4 regions of the Bradyrhizobium sp. McL0615 genome follow, and region 1 is predicted to be linked to each of the others. Evidence: predicted binding sites of a transcription regulator. Region 1 holds the regulator's gene; each other region holds the start of a gene.

Region 1 (5,009 bases):
TTTCCCGTCGCGGTGATGATCGCGGCCGTAGCGGCGGGCTTTGCGATCGCGACCTGGAAGACCGCGCGGATTGCCCATGGCGTGCTGGCGCGGCCGATGTTTTCGGTGTCGCTGACGGGCTTTGTCGAAACGCGGGACATCCGCGAGCGCACCGACCGTTTTGTCCTGCGCGTCGTCACCATGGAAAGCGCGCGCGGAACGACAAAGCTGGAGCGCGTGCGGCTGTCGGTGAAGAAAGGCACGGCGCCCGAGGTCGGCAGTTTTGTCGAGCTGAAGGCGCGGCTGTTGCCGCCACTTTCGCCGGTGCGGCCGGGCAGTTACGATTTCAGTCGCGACATGTTCTTTGCCGGCATCGGCGCTTCCGGCTTCGTGATGGGTGCGATCAAGACCACGGATCCGCCGGCCACGGGCGGCGGGTTGCGCCTGCGCTATTCGGCTGTGATGCAGGGACTGCGCGATACGATCGACGCGCGGATCAGGACGACGCTGGAAGGCGACAAGCGCGCGATTGCCACCGCGCTGTTGACCGGGCGTCGCGATGCGATCTCACAGCCGGTGAACGATGCCATGTTCATCTCGGGTCTCGGCCATGTGCTCTCGATCTCCGGATATCACATGGCGGTCGTCGCCGGTGTCGTGTTCTTCGCGGTGCGGGCGCTGCTGGCGCTGTTTCCCGCACTCACGGTCGGCTACGCCATCAAGAAATGGTCGGCAGTAGCAGCCCTCGTCGCCGCCGCGTTCTATCTGCTGCTGTCGGGGGCGGAAGTGGCGACGCAGCGCTCGTTCTTCATGACGGCTGTGGTGCTGATCGCGGTCATGGTCGATCGCCGCGCCATCACGTTTCGCACGCTCGCGGTCGCCGCCTTGATCGTGCTTACGGTGGCGCCGGAAGCGCTGGTGCATCCGAGCTTCCAGATGTCGTTTGCCGCCACACTGGGTTTGGTCGCGCTGGTGCAGATCGGCATGCCGCGCCTGTTCGCGACGCCCGATCATGGCGCGAGCGCGCGTGCGGCGCTGTGGGGCGGCCGCGAACTCACGATGCTGCTGCTGGCCTCACTGGTGGCGGGGCTCGCGACCACGCCGTACGCGGCCTTTCACTTCCACCGGGTCACGCCCTATGGCGTGCTGGCCAATCTGGCAGCGATGCCGGTAGTGTCGGCGGTCGTGATGCCGGCCGGCCTGCTCGGCCTCCTCGCTATGCCGTTCGGCTTCGATGGCGTGTTCTGGGCGCTCATGGGCATCGGCATCGACTGGATGATTTTTGTGACGCAATGGGTCGCGGCGCTGCCCGGCGCGGTCGGCCGGGTGCCGGCGTTCGGCATCGGCCCGCTGATCGCGGCCAGCGCGGGCATCATCCTGGTCGGCCTGTTGCGCACGCCGCTGCGCTGGTCGGGCGCCGTGCTGGTGCTGGTGGCGGCGCTGTGGGCGGCGAGGGTGCCGCAGCCGGATATTTTGATCTCCGCCGACGGCCGCAATGTCGGCGTTCGCGGCCAGGACGGCCGGCTGCATCTGATGCATGCAGTGAAAGGCTCCCGGGATTCTTTCCTGCTGAAGGAGTGGCTGGCGGCGGATGCCGACGCGCGAACCGCGGCTGACGCCTCGCTCACCGCGGGCGTCTCGTGCGACGATCTTGGCTGCGTGATGCAATCCGCCGGCGGCGGCCTGGTCGCACAGGCATTCAGGCCCGAGGCGCTTTCGGACGATTGCGAGCGCGCGGCACTCATCGTGACGCTGCGGCAGGCGCCCGCTTCATGCGCGGCGTCCGTCATCGATGCCGACCGGCTGCGGCGGCAGGGCGCGATGGCCCTGCGCCGCGGCCGTGAGGGACTTGTCGTCGAGGCGGTGAAGCCGAGAGGGATCGACCGCCCTTGGTCGCCGGCGATGGCCGACGACGGCGATACAGACGCCAGCGTGCTTGCTCCCCGTGTCGTGCCGCCGCGCACCGTGGACGCCACCCCGGCCGAGGCCGATCTTCAGGCGGAGGAATAGACGGCCTTCAATGCTCGTCGAGCGAGGGACTTGAAGGGTCTGCCGGTATCTCGAACGCGCCCAGATGAAACTCCTCGGGTGAGTTGGGGTCCGATGGCAGGTTGACCAGCGTGAACGACGCCTCCGGGAATCGCTGCCAGACCGCGAGGTCTTCGGCTGTGACGGTGAGCCAGCCATACCGAAACATGTACCGTCCGGGCTCGCTGACGCGTCCGGCTTTTTGCCATGTAACCTTGTTGACCACCGACAGCCCCTCGGTGCCTGGTTTCTCGAAAAACCATATCACGATGATCCGCCGGCCTGAACCGGCGGATCTCATGCGCGTCGTTTAACCGGTCACGATGGATTCGGTTCGCGGCGCCGCTTCCGTCACCTTCGCCGCACGTTCGCCCTCGGTCACCGGCAATTGCAGCACGGTGGCGCGCTGGCCTTCGCAAAGCTGCGTCACCAGCACATGGCTTCCGTCCGGAAATTCGATCGCATCGTGGTGGCGATCGGCCACTTCGGGTTCGATCTGGTTGAACTTGCCGACCCGCCAGTCGGTGGTTCGGGTCCAGATCCAGCGGTTGTCGTATCTGACGTCCTGGGCGAACGCGAGTTCGGTGCCGGGAAGCATGCAGACCGCCACTGCTGGTTCGCGTTCCGACGCAAAGCCGCGGGTCGATGTACCGCGGAACGTCGTGGAGATCAGCGTCTCGCCGACCTCGGCAGGCCGCGTCTTCACAGCATGCAGGCTATAGTCACACATCGGATGGCTCCCTCAATTGAGATAGCTGACCCGTGTCTGGGAGGAGGCACAGGCCCCTATCAGAGTGGACATATTTAGAGCGGACTTGGCGCACAGCGTTTTCTTGTTTCTAGGCAATTCTGCGGCTGGCGCACTGCGTTTAAATCACAAACGCGCTAACGCAGTTTGGTTCCATGCGCGTACAAAAAACCCCGGCCGAAGGCCGGGGCGTCGCAGTCGTGTCCGCAAGGCCAATCGGTCAGTATTTGCGATAAAGCCCGATCAACTTGCCCTGAATCCGGACCCGGTTCGGCGGCAGGATGCGGACTTCGTAGGCGGCGTTGGCGGGCTCCAGGGCGATCGAGGCGCCGCGGCGGCGGAAGCGCTTGAGGGTGGCTTCCTCCTCGTCGATCAGCGCCACCACGATGTCGCCGGTGTCGGCGGTCTCGTTGCGCTGGATCAGCGCCATGTCGCCGTCGAGAATGCCGGCATCCACCATGGAATCGCCGCGCACTTCGAGCGCGTAATGCTCGCCAGAGCCCAGCATGTCGGGCGGCACGCTGATGGTGTGGCTGCGGGTCTGCAGCGCCTCGATCGGCGTACCGGCGGCGATCCGGCCCATCACGGGCACGGCCACCGGGCGGTTGCCGTCGTCCTCGGCAGTAGGCGTGCTCACCGTTCGCTTGCCGAGCGTGCCTTCGATGACGCTCGGCGTGAAGCCGCGACGGCCATTGCTGGCGGCAGCCAGCTCCGGCAGCTTGATGACTTCGATGGCGCGGGCGCGGTTGGGCAGGCGGCGGATGAAGCCGCGCTCCTCCAGTGCCGTAATGAGGCGGTGGATTCCGGATTTCGAGCGCAGGTCGAGCGCGTCCTTCATCTCGTCGAAGGAGGGCGGTACGCCGGCTTCTTTCAGCCGTTCGTTGATGAAACGCAGAAGTTCATACTGTTTGCGCGTAAGCATCGCGAGCATTCCCCCGGTTGGCACAGTCTTTCGGTTTCGAATCTCCAGGGCCCATCGCGGGAGTCCCCAAAACTCCCAGTCACAGACACTAGCAGTCGAAACAAATCATGAACGGACACTATATGTTCGATATGTGTTCCGCAACCACTTAATTTCAGGTGAACGCATTGCGGCTTCGGCCGAAGACCCCGCCAGGCGCGTCGTTCAGGGTGTCATTCCGGCAGCCGGAGCAGTTCGCAAGGCGAACCCTTGGCCGCTGCCGGCGCGAACGGCGGACGTATCACAAGTGCCCGTGCCGCAGCGAGATTCCCCAATAGCGATGAGTCCTGGTGGGTCACCGGCACCGCAATCAGCGTGCCATCGTCGCGCACTTCGAGGCGGGCCCGAAGATAATCCTCGCGCTGGTCGTTGGCGGCGAGGTCGCGGCCCAGTTCGGCGCTTTCGCGCACATGATGGATGGTGTCGCGGCCCGATAATGCGCGAATCAACGGCACCAGAAACAGGAAGCCGCAGACATAGGAGGAGACCGGATTGCCGGGCAGGCCGATCACCCGCATCGCGCCGAGCCGGCCATGCATCATCGGCTTGCCCGGCCGCATCGCGATGCGCCAGAACGCCATCGCCGTGCCCTCGGCCTCCAGCGACCGCTTGACGAGGTCATGGTCGCCGACCGAGGCGCCGCCCATGGTGATCAGGATGTCGGCATCCGCCTCCCGCGCCCGGCGGATGCCTTGCGCGGTGTCGGCGACGGTGTCGGCGGCGATCCCGAGATCGACCACCTCGGCGCCCTCGGCGCGCGCCAGCGCCCGCAACCCGTAGCCGTTGGAATAGACGATCTGGCCGGGACCGGGGGTTATGCCGGGCATCACCAGCTCGTCGCCGGTGCCGAGGACGGCCACTTTCGGGCGGCGGCGCACCGCAAGCTCCGGATAGTTCATGCCGGCGGCGAGCGACAGGTCGCGGTCGGTGAGGCGGCGTCCGCGCGCGAGCAGCACGTCGCCCTCGCGGAAATCGACGCCGGCGGGCCGGATATGCCGGCCGGAAACGGCGGCTTCCGTGATGGTGATATGATCGCCGTCGACGGTCGTGTCTTCCTGGATGATGACGGCGTCAGCCCTGTCAGGGATCACGCCGCCGGTGAAGATCCGCACCGCTTCGCCTTTGCCCACCTGGCGCTCGAACGGGCGGCCGGCGGCGACCTCCCCGATCACCTTCAGCCGAGCGGAGAGATCGGCGGCATCCGCCGCGCGCACCGCGTAGCCGTCCATCGCCGACATCGCCTGCGGCGGCTGCGTCCGCCGCGCGGCGACGTCGCGCGCGAGGATGCGATGA
Region 2 (5,009 bases), 2.5 Mb from region 1:
CATAGGCTTCGGCGAACCCGCCGGCCAGCGTGTCGAATTCGTCCTTTTGCTCGAACGATGGATCGATCAGCACCAGGCCGCGCCGCTCGTTGGGTGGCACGAAGGCCGGTAACGCGGTCCAGCCGTCGAGATCGACCACCCGCGCCTGGCTGTCGCGGCGCAGCGCGTCGATCAGTTGCCTGCGGGCGCCGGGTTCAAGTTCGCAGGCGGTGAGACGGTCCTGCGGCCGCAGCAGCGCACGGGCGATCAGGGGCGATCCGGGATAGGCCTCGAGCTTGCCCGGGGAGTTGAACGCCCGGACAATGTCGAGATAGCCGGTCACCAGCGGCAGTGTGTTTTCCGAAAACCGCGCCTGCAGCACCCGCGCAATGCCGGTCAGCCATTCACCGCCGCGGCGCGCCTCTTCGCCTGTGAGATCGTAGCGGCCTGCGCCGGCATGGGTGTCGATGACGCGAAACGGGGCCTGCTTCTCTTGCAGATAGGCCAGCATGCGCACTAGCACGATATGCTTGATGACATCGGCGAAGCCGCCAGCGTGAAAGGCGTGTCGGTAGTTCATGGGGGAGGGGTTACGACATCGGGGCCCGGAAAGTAACCCATATCGTCCGAAGATGCGCGCGGCGGGACGGCGTCTGCAATTGGGTTGGCGGGATTGCCGGAGTTTTCGACGGCTCGCCTTAACCGATCATTTCGGTCTCGGGTGTATTTTCCGGTTCCGTCCAGAATAGACGAGGAAGTTGCCCATGAGTACAATTGCTGCCGCCTATTTATCCTACACGACCTGGTCGATTTCGCAGACCAGCACCGCCGTAGCGGGTGCCGGCACCAGCGGGGACGGTGCAGCAAGCACCGTATCGTCATCGGTGTCCGTGTCGGTGACCACGGTCAGTATTTCGCACCGCGCCAAACAGATGCTGGCGCGGGCGTCGGCAGAACGATCTGCGGTCGATCGGTTGCAGGCGCAGGTTGACGCCTTTCAGAGCTACAGACGTCACGGCCGTGATGCCGGGTCGTCCGCCGGCATAGACTTTTTCAAGATTACCAGCGGTAGCGGGAACGACGTCATCAGGGTTCAGGCCAGCAACGCCACGATCGATGCCGGCGCGGGCAACGATATAATCGATGTCGATGGCCGGGCCAACGTCGTCGCCGGCGACGGCGACGATACCGTCAGCACCTATGGTTATTTGACCGTGGATGGCGGCGCCGGCAATGATCATATCCGCACGTACGATCATTCAACGGCCACCGGCGGCGACGGCAATGATTACATCAGCACCTATGCGTATTCGAATGTTTCGGGTGGTAACGGCAACGACATACTCACGGCCTACGACCATTCCACCCTTGACGGCGGCGCCGGCGATGACAGCCTCCGCGCCTACGATCACGCCAACCTGAGCGGCGGTGCGGGCAACGATATCATCGACGCCTATGGCCATGCGGTTGTCGACGCCGGCACCGGTAACGACAGCGTCCACACCTACTCACATGCGATTGTCTCAGCTGGCGACGGTGACGACCATGTGCGGACCAATGATTATTCCGTCGTCGATGGTGGCGCTGGCGACGATATTATCCAGGTCGGTGGATACTCGACGGTGACGGGCGGCGCCGGTGACGATCACATCAAGGTAACGGGTGATAACTCGACGATCAATTTTGCCAAGGGCGACGGCAACGATGTCGTTTGGGTGGACAACGGCAGCGGCAGTGTCGATTTATCGATCAGTGGTTATTCGCTGAATGACGTTATCGTCACCCAGCAGTTCGGCAGGACCACAATAAACTTCAAGGGCTCGAACGATTCCCTTGCGTTCAATGGACCGGCACGACTGAGCTTCGCCGATCGCACCAGCCTGGACATTAGCGCCTGACGCAGCCTTGGCGTGGAGGGGGTCCCGGCCATCCACGCACCTTGCAGACGACGAAAATGGCGCGGATGGCCGGGAACGCAGACAACTCTGGGTAGTCTGCGCTAGGTGGTGGGCTGCCATGCCCTGGCATACTGCCTGGCACGGCGGAACAGGATCTTCAGCCGCCGCGCACCGGCGGCATCACCACCTCATCACGCCGGCAGGCGCGGCGGTCGGTTTCCTCGCAGGCGCGGAATTGCATGTCCTTGCTCAGGCAGACCCGCACCTCGCTCAGGCGCCGGCCTGAGCAGGTCACCGAAATCGCCGAACTGCTCAGGCCGGGGTTGACCTTGATGAAGGCAGCTTCGAGATCGCCCGGCGCGATGGTTTTTGGCTCCGACAATTGCAGGAATTCCTCGGGGATCTTCACCGCCGCGCGCGCCTTGCGGATGCCCTCGAAATAGGCCCGCGCGCCGAGGCCTGAACAGGTGCCGTGCTTGTCCCATTCGTTGAAGATCAGGCCGGGCGCCGGCATCAGGTCCAGCATCGAGGTCATGATGTTGCGATCGAGCCGCGGCGAGGGCCGCTGGCAATATTCGGGAAAGCCGCGCTCATATTGCGGCCACAGGCCGTGAACCACGAAGGAATAGGGCCGTTCGCACTGGACCTGCGAGCGCCCGCTATTGCCGCGCTCAGCCGCGGCCTCGCAGAACGAGGGCGACCATGACAGGGCGAGGACATAAAAATCGAACTCGCCCGGGGCGTTCTGCCGGCGGTCCTGCGCACACGCCATCCCGGCGGAGACGACAACAAGCGCCAGCGAAATCAGAAGCCGCGAAATAATGACGGATCGGTACATCGAACGCCCCTCCACTCGACTACTTGGAGCCTAGCAGGGAGCCGGAACATTTCAAGAACAAAATTGGGTGGTCGCGAAATGCAGCCGCGGAAGGCCTGATTCGATCGGCCCGGTCAGGGAATCAGGGCCTGGCTGCCCGGCAGCCGGGACTGTACGCCCAGTTGCGGTCAAGGCCGGTCACGCACCATTCGACGCCCTGTCCAAAGCCGGCAAAGCCGCCATCCTCGATGATCGAGTAGTGCACGGTGCGCATCTTGCCGTCGCTCAACATAACGTCACCGCTGCAGTAGCGGCGCGGGATGTTGTCGGACTGCCAAGGCCGAAACGCGGTCTCGCGGATACGTCCGAAGCCGGTGATAACAAGCGCCGAATTCCAGAACTTGCCTTCCTTCTCCTGGAATTGCGACGAGATCGTCGACAGCGCCCGCTCGCATTCGGCGACACGGCCGTCATATTTCGGGCCGAACAGCCCGAAATTCAGCTCCAGGGGGTTGGCGGCCTGGGCGGCAGGGCTGGAGGCCAGCAAGGCGAGCGCCGCCGTCATCAGGCCGAGTGCTCTCAAGGATGTGAACAGGTTGCGCATGGGGAATCCGTCGGTAAGCCAACGCGCGAGACGGTGCCGCGAAGCCCTGACGAGGTCAAGTGCAGCGCGGCAACACCTGACGGCCAAGTCCGCCTCGTGCTGCAAGCATTCTTTTCATGGCCATCGGCGCACACTATGGTGGGCTTCGAGCGAAATGGAGTCTGCGATGCGAAGAATTGTGGCCGCGTGCCTGGTTGCCATGTCTCTGGTAGTCATGGGCGGAATGCTGGCGGGTACGCCGGCGCAGGCGCAATGGTTGGACATCGACACGGTGCCGTCGTTCAAGGGCAATGACACCGGCGGCATCATCGCCTATCCGCTGGCGATGCAGGCCGATGCCCGCCAGCTCGCCGTCGACCACTGCGCGCGCTACGGCAAGGTGGTGAAATTCCTCGGCCTGCAGCCCAATTACGGCGGCTACGTTTCCTTTGCCTGCCGCTGGGTGCCCTATGGCGCCGCTGAGCGGCCGCTGCGCACGCTTTACTGAGCACAACCGCTACCCGGTTTTCCGGCTGGACATGTTTTTGCCACGCGGGGCGTGTGTTCACTTCGCGCGCCACGATATTGTGGAAGAATTCAGCGGGAGCCTGTGTATGAGACGATCACTTCTTGTGTCTTGTTCGGCCGTTGGTTTGGTTGCCCTGTTGCAGGTCGGCGGCGCCGCGGCCGTGGAGCTGCCGGTGCGCAAGGCCGGACTATGGGAAATGAAGGTGCTGCGCGCAGGATCGCCATCGCCCGAAATGACGATGCAGCAATGCACCGACGAGACCACCGACAAGGACATGAGCACGGCGATGGCGCCGATGGCCAAGGATATCTGCTCGAAGCAGGACATCCAGAAGACGGCGACCGGTTATGTCAGCGATTCCGTCTGCGGTGTTGCGGGCATGACGATCAAGTCGCACGCCGAGATCATCGGCGACTTCAATTCCGCCTACACCGTGAAATCGACCTCGCACAGCGAGGGCGGCCCGGGGGGCGGGCCGCGCGACAGCGCCACGACCATCGAGGCCAAATGGCTCGGCGCCTGCAAGGCCGACCAAAAGGCCGGCGACATCCTGATGCCCGGTGGCATGAAGATAAACATGAAGGACATGGAAAAGCTGAAGGCGCTGATTCCGAAGACGCCGCCGAAGTAGTAATCCGGAGCGGATCGGGACTCGGTTTTGCCGTCGGCTTCGGCGGTGCGCTGCAGGGCCCTGACACAAAATATCGAAAACAACCCCATGCAAAGTAGAACGGGGTCAGCCTGTAGCCCGGATGGAGCGCAGCGCAATCCGGGGCTCTGTGCGGGGCGAGACGTCCCGGATTGCGCTGCGCTCCATCCGGGCTACGCGCGGGACCTACACCGGCACCCTTACCGTCGCGCGCAGGCCGCCCATCGGGCTATCACTGAGCGTGATGTCGCCGCCATGCGAGCGGGCGATGTCGCGGGCGATGGCCAGCCCCAGGCCCGTGCCGCCTTCGTCCTGGTTGCGGGCATCGTCAAGCCGCAGGAACGGCTTGAACACTTCCTCGCGCATATTGGCGGGAATGCCGGGTCCGTCGTCGTCGATCGTCACCGTCAGATAGCGGTGATCGCGGTGGCCGGTGATGGCGACCGTGTTGGCGTGGCGCGCCGCGTTGGAGACGAGGTTGGCGATGCAGCGCTTGAACGAGGCCGGCTTCACCGTCACCACGGGCAGGCCGTGGAACGTCACCGTCGCGGTGT
Region 3 (5,009 bases), 2.1 Mb from region 1:
GGTTGCAAATGCGATTGTCAATTTCCCCGTTATATCTCAACAGAAATTGCGGTTGCCGGATTGGCGGGCTTCAGGCCGCCTGTTCTGATTTTCGCAGCAGGTCGGCGGCGATCTTGAGGTCTTGAACGAAGCGCTGATATTCCCGTGCCTTGGCATCGGCGTCGGGCAATCGCAACAGATAGGACGGATGCACGGTCACCAGCGCCCGGGTTCCATCATCGAGATCGATCAGGTGTCCGCGGTTCTTGTTGATCGGTGTGATCTTTCCCAACACGCTTTGCGCCGCGGTGGCGCCCATGGCTACCACCAGCTCGGGTTTGATCGCGGCCAGTTCGCGTTCGTACCATGGCCGGCACGCCTTGATCTCCGGCGTGTTGGGCTTCTGGTGCAGGCGGATTTTTCCGCGCGGCACGAACTTGAAATGCTTCACCGCATTGGTGACGTAGACCGTACGGCGGTCGATCCCGGCTTCTTCCAGCGCGCGGTCGAGCATCTGCCCCGCGGGCCCGACGAACGGTTTTCCGGCGAGGTCTTCCTTGTCGCCCGGCTGCTCGCCGACCAGCATGATCCGCGCGGTTGGCGGGCCTTCGCCGAACACGGTCTGGGTGGCATCCTTGTAGAGGGGGCAGGCGCGGCAATCGGCGGCTTCCTCGCGCAGGGTTTCGATATCGTCGCCGGCGTGCTTGCGAGCCATTTCGCTTCTCTTGTCGTCTCTCTTGGGCGGTTCCAGCCGCTTCTGCGCCTTGTGCGGTTCGGTCGCCGCATTCGCGATCATCGCGCTTGCGGTACGTCCGGCACCTTCGATCAGGGGTTTAATCAACGAGGCCTCCGGCAGGTTCCGCCAATACTTCTTCGGCATCTCGTTCCGCATCGCCGCCACCTTCAGCCGTGCCGGGTTGAAGATTGAGGCGTAGTAGCGCCGCCAGGTTTCCTCCAGGCGGTCCGCGGTAGGGGCTTCGGATTTGCCGACACCGGGCGTGATCGAGACGGCATGGCCGTCCCAATGCGCGCAGGCATCCGGCGTCAGGATCGACCAGGGCATGTCGGCGAAGCGGCGCGCGAAGAAGGGCGCGGCCAGTTCGACGATGTGATGCTCCGGCTCGAACCAGGCCACGAAGTGCGATTTCTGCTCGCGACCGACTTCGCGGAAGCGGACAAAGGCATGCATCTTGTGCTCGTCGCGGCGCACCGCCTTGGCCATCGCGGCGATCTCGGCCACGTCAGGATCGGTTGCGATATCAAGCAGATCGTGGTGAGTTCGCAACCGCCACAGCAGGCGGTAGAGCAGGGCGAACCGCTCGGGGTTGCGGTGCAGGATCGCGACTTCTGCCTGTTCGACGAATTTGGCAGGTACGTTGAAGGTGCCATGTGGCGGCTCGAGCGGCGGGGCCGTCGGCGCGAACAGTTCGGGCGCATCATCAGCCACGCGCCAGTTCACGTCGGAAGGTTTTACATCGTTTAACGCCAGCGCGCGGGCGGCCTTGCGCCAGCCGTTGAAGTCGGTTTCGCTGTCGAGAGTGATGAAATGCATGTCTCTCCTCCTTGGCAATCCATTTTTTCACTTGTTGAGGCATGGATTGCTTCGCTTCGCTCGCAATGACGCTGTGGGGTTAGAATCCAAATCCCAACTGCGTCGCCTTCGGCTTGAACCGCTCCACCAGCCCCGCGCCATCGAGCAGATGCAGCGATGGCCGGTGGTCGCTGAGCACGATGAACGGCAGCGCCTTCTTTTGCGGAATATGCAGCCGCGACAGATCGGCCAGGCGGATCGAGGTCAGGCGACGCGTGGCGATGATGCGGTCGACCGCCTTGGTGCCGAACCCCGGCACCCGCAACAGATCCTCGCGGCTGGCGGTTGCAACATCGAGCGGGAAGCGGTCGCGGTGGCGCAGCGCCCAGGCCAGTTTCGGATCGATGTCGAGCGGCAACATGCCTTTGGCCTCCTCGACGATCTCGCAGGCGTCAAAACCGTAAAACCGCATCAGCCAGTCGGCCTGATAGAGCCGGTGCTCGCGAAGCAGCGGTGGGGGAACAAGCGGCAACGCACGGCTCGCATCCGGGATCGGGCTGAAGGCCGAATAATAGACGCGCTTGAGCCGATAGGAGCCGTAGAGATTGGCGCTGGTGTCGAGGATGGTTTTGTCGCTGGCCGCATCCGCGCCGATGATCATCTGCGTGCTCTGGCCGGCAGGCGCAAAGCGCGGCGGCTTTGTTTTCGTCGCGGTCCTGACGTTCTCCTTTGCTTCGTCGAGCCTCAAGCGCAGCCGGCCCATGGTGCGGCGGATCGCGCGCACGTCCTTTTCCGGCGCGAATTTGGCGAGGCTCTTTTCCTCCGGCATTTCGATGTTGATGGAAAGACGGTCGGCATATTTGCCGGCTTCCGCAATCAACGCGTCATCGGCCTCCGGAATGGTCTTGAGATGGATGTAGCCGCGGAAGTGATGCTCCTCGCGCAGTTTTCGCGCAACACTCACCACCTGCTCCATGGTGTAGTCGGCGCTGCGGATGATGCCGGAGGAGAGAAACAATCCCTCGATGTAGTTGCGGCGATAGAAGTCGATCGTCAGCTTCACCACCTCGTCGACCGTGAAGCGGGCGCGCGGCACGTTCGACGACGTGCGGTTGACGCAATATAAGCAATCGTAATTGCAGGCGTTGGTAAGCAGCACCTTCAGCAACGAGATGCAGCGTCCGTCCGGCGCGTAGGAATGGCAGATGCCCATGCCGGGCGCGGTCGAGCCGAGGCCCTTGCCGTCGCTGGAATCCCGCTTCTCTGTCCCCGAGGAAGCGCAGGAAGCATCGTATTTCGCCGCATCCGCCAGGATTTCCAGCTTACGTTGCACGTCCATCGTTGAATCCCTTTGATTCCGCTCATGAATCGCTCGAGTGATGATCTCGATTGACTCTGCCGGGCCGGTTAGCTTTATATTAGAACATATCATGAACAAATGAGCCAGCCGCGGGTTCACTCGGGAAGAAGCGGTAACGGCAAATTTTCTTAAGGAGCGGGGCATGAGCACCGCACGCACAAGCACGCTTGCGAATTTGCGGGGACGCATCGAACGGCTGGAGTCGCATGGCGATGCGCCTGACCTCAACAAGGTCGCGCTCGGCCATGCGGCAGCGGATGCGATGCTATGCGGCGGTCTCGCGGTCGCAGCGGTGCATGAAGTGTTCGCCGAGGGCCATCAGAGCGCATCAGCCACGGGCTTCATCGCGGGGCTTGCGGGAAGGGTATCACCGCGCCGGCCGCTGGTCTGGGTGCGGCAGGATTTTTCGGAAATCGAATCCGGTGCGCTGTCGCCGAACGGGCTTTGCGAACTGGGCCTCGATCCGCGGCTGCTGGTGACGGTGCGCGCGCCCGACACCGACGCCGCGTTGCGGACCGCCGCCGACGCGCTGGCCTGCGATGCGCTCGGCGCCGTCGTGCTGGAAGTCTGGGGGCAGGCGCGCCAGCTCGATCTCGTCGCCAGCCGCAAACTCACGCTGGCCGCGGCGGCCTCCGGCGTCACCGCGCTGCTCTTGCGGATGGCCGCGGAGCCGCGGCCCTCCACCGCGGAAACAAGATGGATCGTGCGCGCGGCGCATTCGCCGCCGTCAGCGCCGTGGACTGCGTGGGGCGCGCCTGTGTTCGACGCGCAGCTGGTTCGTAACCGTCATGGCCCGGTCGGCCGCTGGATCATGGAATGGAATTGTGATGAGTGCCTCTTCAGCGAACCGGCGGCGCATCCTCAGCCTGTGGCTGCCACGCCTGCCCATCGACCGCATCAAGCGCAAACTTTTGCAGAACGGCGACGCGCTGGATAAAACACCCAGCGTCGTCGTCGCCAAGCAGCACAACGCCATTGTGATCTACGCGCTCGATGATCTGGCCGTGCATGCCGGCCTCTCGATCGGCCTGCCGCTCGCCAATGCCCGCGCGATCTGCCCCGAACTGACGGTGTTCGACGCCGACGAGGTCGCCGACCGCAAGACGCTCGATGACATCGCCGACTGGTGCGACCGCTTCACCCCATTGGTGGCGATCGATCCGCCGCATGGGCTCTATCTCGACATTACCGGCTGCGCCCATCTGTTCGGCGGCGAGCGCGCGCTGCTGCAGGCGGTCTACGGCGCGCTGAGCCGCCGCGGTTTTGCCGTCAGCGCCGCGATCGCCTCCACCCCGATCTGCGCCCGGACGCTAACGCGCCACGCTTCCGGAAAGATCATTGCCGAGGGCGAGGAGGCGGAGGCCGTCAGTCCGCTGCCGGTCTCCGCGCTCGGCGCCGGTGACGCCATCACCAGCGGCCTGCGCCGTGCGGGGTTAAAGACCATCGGCGACGTCGCCGCGCGCGGGCGTCACGAAATCACGGCGCGGTTCGGCGCCGGCTTCACCACGCTGTTGGAGCAGGCGCTGGGCGAGGGCGACGCGCCGATCAGCCCCCGCAAACCGCTGCCGGATTACATCGTGGAAAAGCGCTTTCCCGAACCTGTCGCCACCGACACCGTGATCGCGATGAACCTGTCCGCGCTCGCTGCCATGCTGGTCACGGCGATGGACAGACAGGGCAAAGGCGCGCGACGGCTGGATGCGAGCTTTTTCCGCACCGACGGCGCGGTACGCACGATCTCGGTCGATACCGGCCGTCCGGTGACAAAGCCGGATATGATCGACCGCCTGTTCCGCGAGCGGCTCGATGCGCTGAACGATCCCCTCGATCCCGGCTTCGGCTTCGATCTGATCAGGCTTTCTGCCAGCCGCACCGAGATCGTAGTGCAGCAGCAGCGCGATCTGGACGCCAATGTCCATGACAATGATGAACTGGCCGCGCTGATCGACCGCATCGCCGCGCGCATCGGGGGAAAACGCGTCGTCGTGCATCTGCCGCAGGATACCCACATCCCCGAGCGCGCGGTGCTGGCCGTAGCCGCACAGCATCATCTGGCGGTCGCCGCGCAGGCGGCATGGCCCGAGCGTATCGAAAGCGAGCCGCCGCTGCGGCCGTTGCGGCTGTTCGACAGACCGGAGC
Region 4 (5,009 bases), 3.6 Mb from region 1:
TCAAGCGCTGACGGCAGGGCTGCTTCACGCTTTTGATTGATAAGGTTTAGAAGATGGCCCGTTGCACGGGCATCGCACAGCGCACGGTGGTGCGTTTTGAGTTCGATCCCGTAGAATTCACAGAGTTTTCCAAGTCCATATGACTTAAGCCCCGGATAGCGCCGACGCATTCCTGCGACGGTGCATAGCTTCGGAAAACGAAAGCGGCGCTCAAGCCGTTCATATTCGTAGCTGATGAAACCGTAGTCGAAATTGACGTTGTGCGCGACGAAGATACCGTCGCCCATGAACTGCATGAAGCTGTCCGCGACTTCCGCGAATATCGGCGCATCGCGAACCATCTCGTTCGTGATGTTCGTGATCTGCGTTATTCTTGCCGGAATTGTCCGCTGCGGATTCAACAGGGAATGCCATTCGTCGACGACCTGATGGTTGCGAACTTTAACCGCGCCGATTTCCGTTATCCGATCCCCCGCCGCCCAACTGCCGGTCGTCTCTGCGTCGACCACGACATAATCCTGCTCGGGGTCGAAGCGGTAATCGACCCTGCCGATTTCCGCACGGATGCCGGCGTTCCCAAGCTGTTTCAACCGCGTGAGTTGATTGCGTCGGATAACGTCGCCCTCGGCTTTAATCTCCATGAATGAGACGGTGCCGTCCTTCTCCAGCATGAGATCCGGGAATCCGTCCCGCATGTCGCGAAAGTTCTGGCATAACGAGCGGACGATCGTCGCGATTCCTTCCCCGCTGGTTCCCGACAGCAGCAGCCGCAGCGCGTCGACATCGACATGATCCCACGCGAAGATGCCGTTCGGACGGCCCCAGTTTGCCGCAAGCGGGCGTAGCAGCAGATTGAGAGCACTTCCGGATCGAACGGCATCCAGCTTGTCGTCGATCTGGGCGGCAAACCGACGCGCGAAGCTTTGGTCCTTGAGGCAATGAGGCACCCAATCGAAACTGCTGTGAAGCAGCTCGGACTCGAAAAGCTCGTCCCAAAACAGCAATCCGAACAGCGAATGCCAAAGTGTATTTTCCGCGAAGAAAACCCGGTAGCCCCTGCGGCGCATCACACCGGCGACACCCGCTTCCGGGTTGCCGCGGAAAACGTCATCGACCGTGAGAGTAACGCCCGCGCGAAGCAGATCGGTGCACGATCCAGTCCGGCGACCGCCGAATTTCCGAGAATAGAAATCAGTAGCGAAGACAAATTCGCCGTCGCTCGCCGGATCGTCGATCATCCGCCGCAGCAGATCTTCCGCGTCCTCCTTATCTCCGGCGCCGTAAAGCAGGCGGACCAACCGCTCATTGCATTCCGACGACGAACCCGCACGATAAAGCTGCCTGGCGAGATCCGTTTCAGCCCTCTTCTCGAAGAACTGACCGACCAGCCAGGCGGCGCGGCTGCGGAGATCGGCGGCATAATCGCTAGAGCAACCGGGCCCGCCGAAGATGTCGGTGACTGCATCCTGGTAGATGGTCAACGATTTGACTTCGAGCCGATCGAGGAGGCGGCTATAATGAAAGCAGGCCCGTGCCTCGTCGCCATCCGTGAAACGGGCCTTGAACGAAGTGGCCTTGTTGGTCCGCATGATTCCCAGATCACGTAGCGCGAAGTTCTTCAAGTCGTTCTCGGTCTTGCCGAAGTAGAGGTAAAGCAGGAACTCGAGCGGCCGGATGTCGTCCAACGCGATGAACTTCGACGCGGTACAATGCTCGGCGGCGACCTCAAAAGGAACCTGCGCCAAAAAATAATCGGCCAGCTTCGCTTTCGGCCATGAGACGCGGACGTCCGTCCGGCCCGCCGCCTTCGCACCGGAGAGCAGGACGTCCTTTGGCAGGCACGCCACGAACGCGGAATAGTCCTCGTCCCTGAGAAACCGCGCTTGGCCGCACGCCAATAGGTCGTCGACCGCGCGTTCCAGATCCGAAATCTCAGCGTACCTGAAGAGCGACCGATTGAAGATCGTGCCCCGCCGATTGACCATCCGGATCAGCAGGCATTGCGCATCCTTGGAAAGATTCTGGAAACGCGTGACGAAGGTCTCGTGCTCATCCGTCAGGATCGAGCCGTAAGTAGCTCTGACGAACGCGAGCATCTCGACGAAATGGTCGTGGTAATAATAGATAGGTAGATCCGGCCGTTTCATCCGCAGCGCCCTTGGGCCTTCCTGGATCACACGCAAGAGGGCCATGCCACGCGCAGTCGGTTGCCGATGCGCCGGAGATGTTCTATCTTTGTTCTAAAGCAGCACGATTTGTCAAGGCCCGCTCAAGGCGGCCGCAAATCACTGGAATGCAATGGACGAAACCCGTCAGCGGAAGATCATCCACGTCGACATGGACGCCTTCTACGCGTCGGTCGAGCAGCGGGACAATCCGGATCTCCGCGGCAAGCCGGTCGCCGTCGGCGGAGCCCGCGAGCGCGGCGTCGTGGCGGCAGCCAGCTACGAAGCCCGCAAGTTCGGCGTCAGGTCGGCGATGCCGTCGGTGACGGCCAAAAGGCAGTGTCCGGACCTGATCTTCGTCAAGCCGCGCTTCGAGGTCTACAAGGCGGTATCGAAGCAGATCCGCGAGATATTCGCCGAGCACACGCCGATCATCGAGCCGCTATCGCTCGACGAAGCCTATCTTGACGTCACGGAGAACCTGCGGGGAATTCGGCTGGCGCGCGACGTCGCGCTCGCGATCCGCGCGAAGATCAAGGAGGTGACCGGCCTCAACGCCTCGGCCGGCATCTCCTACAACAAGTTCCTGGCGAAGCTCGCTTCCGACCACCGCAAACCGAACGGCCAGTACGTCATCGCGCCGGAGATGGGGGCAGCGTTCGTCGAGACGCTGCCGGTCGGCAAATTCCACGGTATCGGGCCGGCGACCAGCGCGAAGATGAACTCTCTCGGTCTCCACACCGGCCTCGACATGCGCAACCAGTCCCTCGAATTCATGCAGGCGAATTTCGGCAAGGCCGGCAGCTACTACTTCTGGATCTCGCGCGGCATTGATAACCGCGAAGTTCGGCCCGACAGAATCCGGAAATCCGTCGGTGCCGAAAATACATTCTTCACCGACCTCGCCGAGTTCGAGGCGATGGTGTCGGAACTGCAGCCCTTGATCGACAAGGTCTGGCGCCATTGCGAGAATAAGGGCACGCGCGGCCGGACGGTGACGCTCAAGGTGAAATTCGCCGACTTCGAGTTGATCTCAAGGAGCCGAACGGTTGTCGCTCCGGTCGTGCGCCGCGAGGAGTTGGCGAACCTGACGACCGAATTGTTGAGAGCACTCTTCCCGATGAAGAAACTCGTCAGACTGCTCGGCGTGTCAGTCTCCGGATTTGTAGGGGAGGATACCGACGATCCAGCGCAAATCGCGCTTAAACTATGAAGCCCACGCCTACCACATCACTCACGGCTCCGGGCGATATAAATGCATAATTCCGTAAGACGGGCTGTCTGTTTGGACCCCGACTCTAGCGGCGAAATCTCTTCGGAGAACTCAACTCCCAGTGCAGGAACCAGCGAAGTGTCAGCGTCTCCCTATCTCACCCGCGTCACCACTCTCACCTTTGATTGCTACGGCACGCTGATCGACTGGGAAGCGGGCGTGATCGAGGTGCTGAGGCCGTTGCTGGCACGATATGGGATTGCACAGTCGGACGACGAAATCGTTGCGACCTTCCAAGACATTGAGGCACCGCTGTGTGAGCCGCCCTACAGGTCGTATCGCACGGTGCTTGCCGACGTGGTCGAGCGCTCCGGGCGGCGCTTCGGCTTCCCAGTCGGGTACGCTGAGCGAGAGGCGCTCGCGGTATCGGTCGCGTCATGGCGACCGTTGCCCGACACGGTGCGCGCGCTACGCGCCCTCGAGGCGCGCTACAGGCTCGCTATGATCTCCAACATTGACGACGACCTGTTCAAGACCACCGTGCCGCAGCTCGGTGTCTTCTTCGATTGCGTCGTCACGGCGCAGGCAGCGCGGTGCTACAGGCTGGACCAGGCCATCTTCGAGCTGGCGCTCGGGCGTCTCGGGGTAAAAGGGCATCAGGTCGCCCATGTCGCAGAGGGCGTTACAGAAATCTCGCCCGCACGGCGGCTCGGCTGCGCGACCGTCTGGGTGCGCCGGCGCGGCCGCTCCGCCCGGCTGCTGACCGAGGTGCCCGACCTCGAAGTGCCTGACCTGTCGTCCTTGTTACCGGAAGTCGGCATCGACGCGGGAGGCATCGTTGTCTGACCAGAAATCCCGACGCCGGTCCGTCTCGAGTGCGGGGATCCTAATGTACCGGCGCGCCGGTGAAGACCTGGAGGTGCTCCTGGTGCATCCAGGCGGCCCTTACTGGCGTAAGAAGGATGAAGGGCATGGTCGATCCCCAAGGGCGAGATGGATGAAGGCGAGGACGCCGCAGCTGCTGCGCGCCGCGAGTTCATGGAGGAAACCGGCCTCGCCCTCTTGGGGCCGCTGGATTCGCTCGGCGAGATTCGCCAGCGTGGCGGCAAGCGGGTGATGGCATTCGCCGTCGAAGGCGATGTCGACGTCCAGACCATAAGAAGCAACACTTTCGAAATCGAATGGCCGCCGAAAGGCGGACGGATGCAGAGTTTTCCTGAGATAGATCGCGCCGAGTGGTTCGACCTGCCATCCGCCCATGCAAAGATTCTCGAGGGCCAGCGTCCACTTCTCGATCGGCTCGCCGCACTCGTTACCCAACCTGGAAGGAGCGCGCCATGACGGACCCCTTCGATCTTCAGCGCTTCCTTGATGCGCAGAGGCCAATCTACGCGCCGGTCGTAGGCGAATTGCGCCGCGGCCAGAAGCAAAGCCACTGGATGTGGTTTATCTTCCCGCAGGTTGCCGGACTCGGAAATAGCGCGATGGCCCAACGCTTCGCAATCGCTTCTCGGGAAGAGGCCGTGGCCTATCTTGGCCATGCCGTCCTCGGATCCCGGCTTAAGGAATGCACGGCGCTCGTCACGGCTGTCGAGGGCCGCACAATCCGCGAAATACTCGGCAGCCCAGAC

Evidence for each region. Region 1 encodes LexA, which represses DNA repair genes until DNA is damaged. Its sites were predicted from a motif close to TGTTCNNNNTGTGTTCNG; they were not measured.
Region 2: the regulator LexA is predicted to act here: its motif matches at 2,758-2,775, upstream of ACPPVP_RS37425 (ribonuclease T2 family protein).
Region 3: the regulator LexA is predicted to act here: its motif matches at 2,930-2,947, upstream of ACPPVP_RS14710 (putative DNA modification/repair radical SAM protein).
Region 4: the regulator LexA is predicted to act here: its motif matches at 2,226-2,243, upstream of dinB (DNA polymerase IV).

The regions. Positions count from the first base shown of each region.
Region 1 is NZ_CP188254.1:5,256,490-5,261,498, reverse strand. Features, by position in the region: gene ACPPVP_RS24960 (ComEC/Rec2 family competence protein) at 1-1,989, shown strand, start outside; gene ACPPVP_RS24955 (hypothetical protein) at 1,997-2,308, opposite strand; gene ACPPVP_RS24950 (hypothetical protein) at 2,318-2,737, opposite strand; gene lexA (transcriptional repressor LexA) at 2,976-3,677, opposite strand; gene glp (gephyrin-like molybdotransferase Glp) at 3,890-5,009, opposite strand, start outside.
Region 2 is NZ_CP188254.1:7,771,091-7,776,099, reverse strand. Features, by position in the region: gene ACPPVP_RS37435 (23S rRNA (adenine(2030)-N(6))-methyltransferase RlmJ) at 1-559, opposite strand, end outside; gene ACPPVP_RS37430 (calcium-binding protein) at 744-1,877, shown strand; gene ACPPVP_RS37425 (ribonuclease T2 family protein) at 2,035-2,715, opposite strand; gene ACPPVP_RS37420 (hypothetical protein) at 2,837-3,298, opposite strand; gene ACPPVP_RS37415 (hypothetical protein) at 3,465-3,785, shown strand; gene ACPPVP_RS37410 (DUF3617 domain-containing protein) at 3,892-4,437, shown strand; gene ACPPVP_RS37405 (ATP-binding protein) at 4,642-5,009, opposite strand, start outside.
Region 3 is NZ_CP188254.1:3,108,112-3,113,120, forward strand. Features, by position in the region: gene ACPPVP_RS14705 (UdgX family uracil-DNA binding protein) at 71-1,531, opposite strand; gene ACPPVP_RS14710 (putative DNA modification/repair radical SAM protein) at 1,611-2,849, opposite strand; gene ACPPVP_RS14715 (ImuA family protein) at 3,013-3,807, shown strand; gene ACPPVP_RS14720 (Y-family DNA polymerase) at 3,698-5,009, shown strand, end outside.
Region 4 is NZ_CP188254.1:1,609,829-1,614,837, forward strand. Features, by position in the region: gene ACPPVP_RS07655 (exonuclease domain-containing protein) at 1-2,147, opposite strand, end outside; gene dinB (DNA polymerase IV) at 2,299-3,378, shown strand; gene ACPPVP_RS07665 (HAD family hydrolase) at 3,517-4,224, shown strand; partial or broken gene ACPPVP_RS07670 (NUDIX domain-containing protein) at 4,268-4,719, shown strand; partial or broken gene ACPPVP_RS07675 (DUF1810 domain-containing protein) at 4,716-5,009, shown strand, end outside.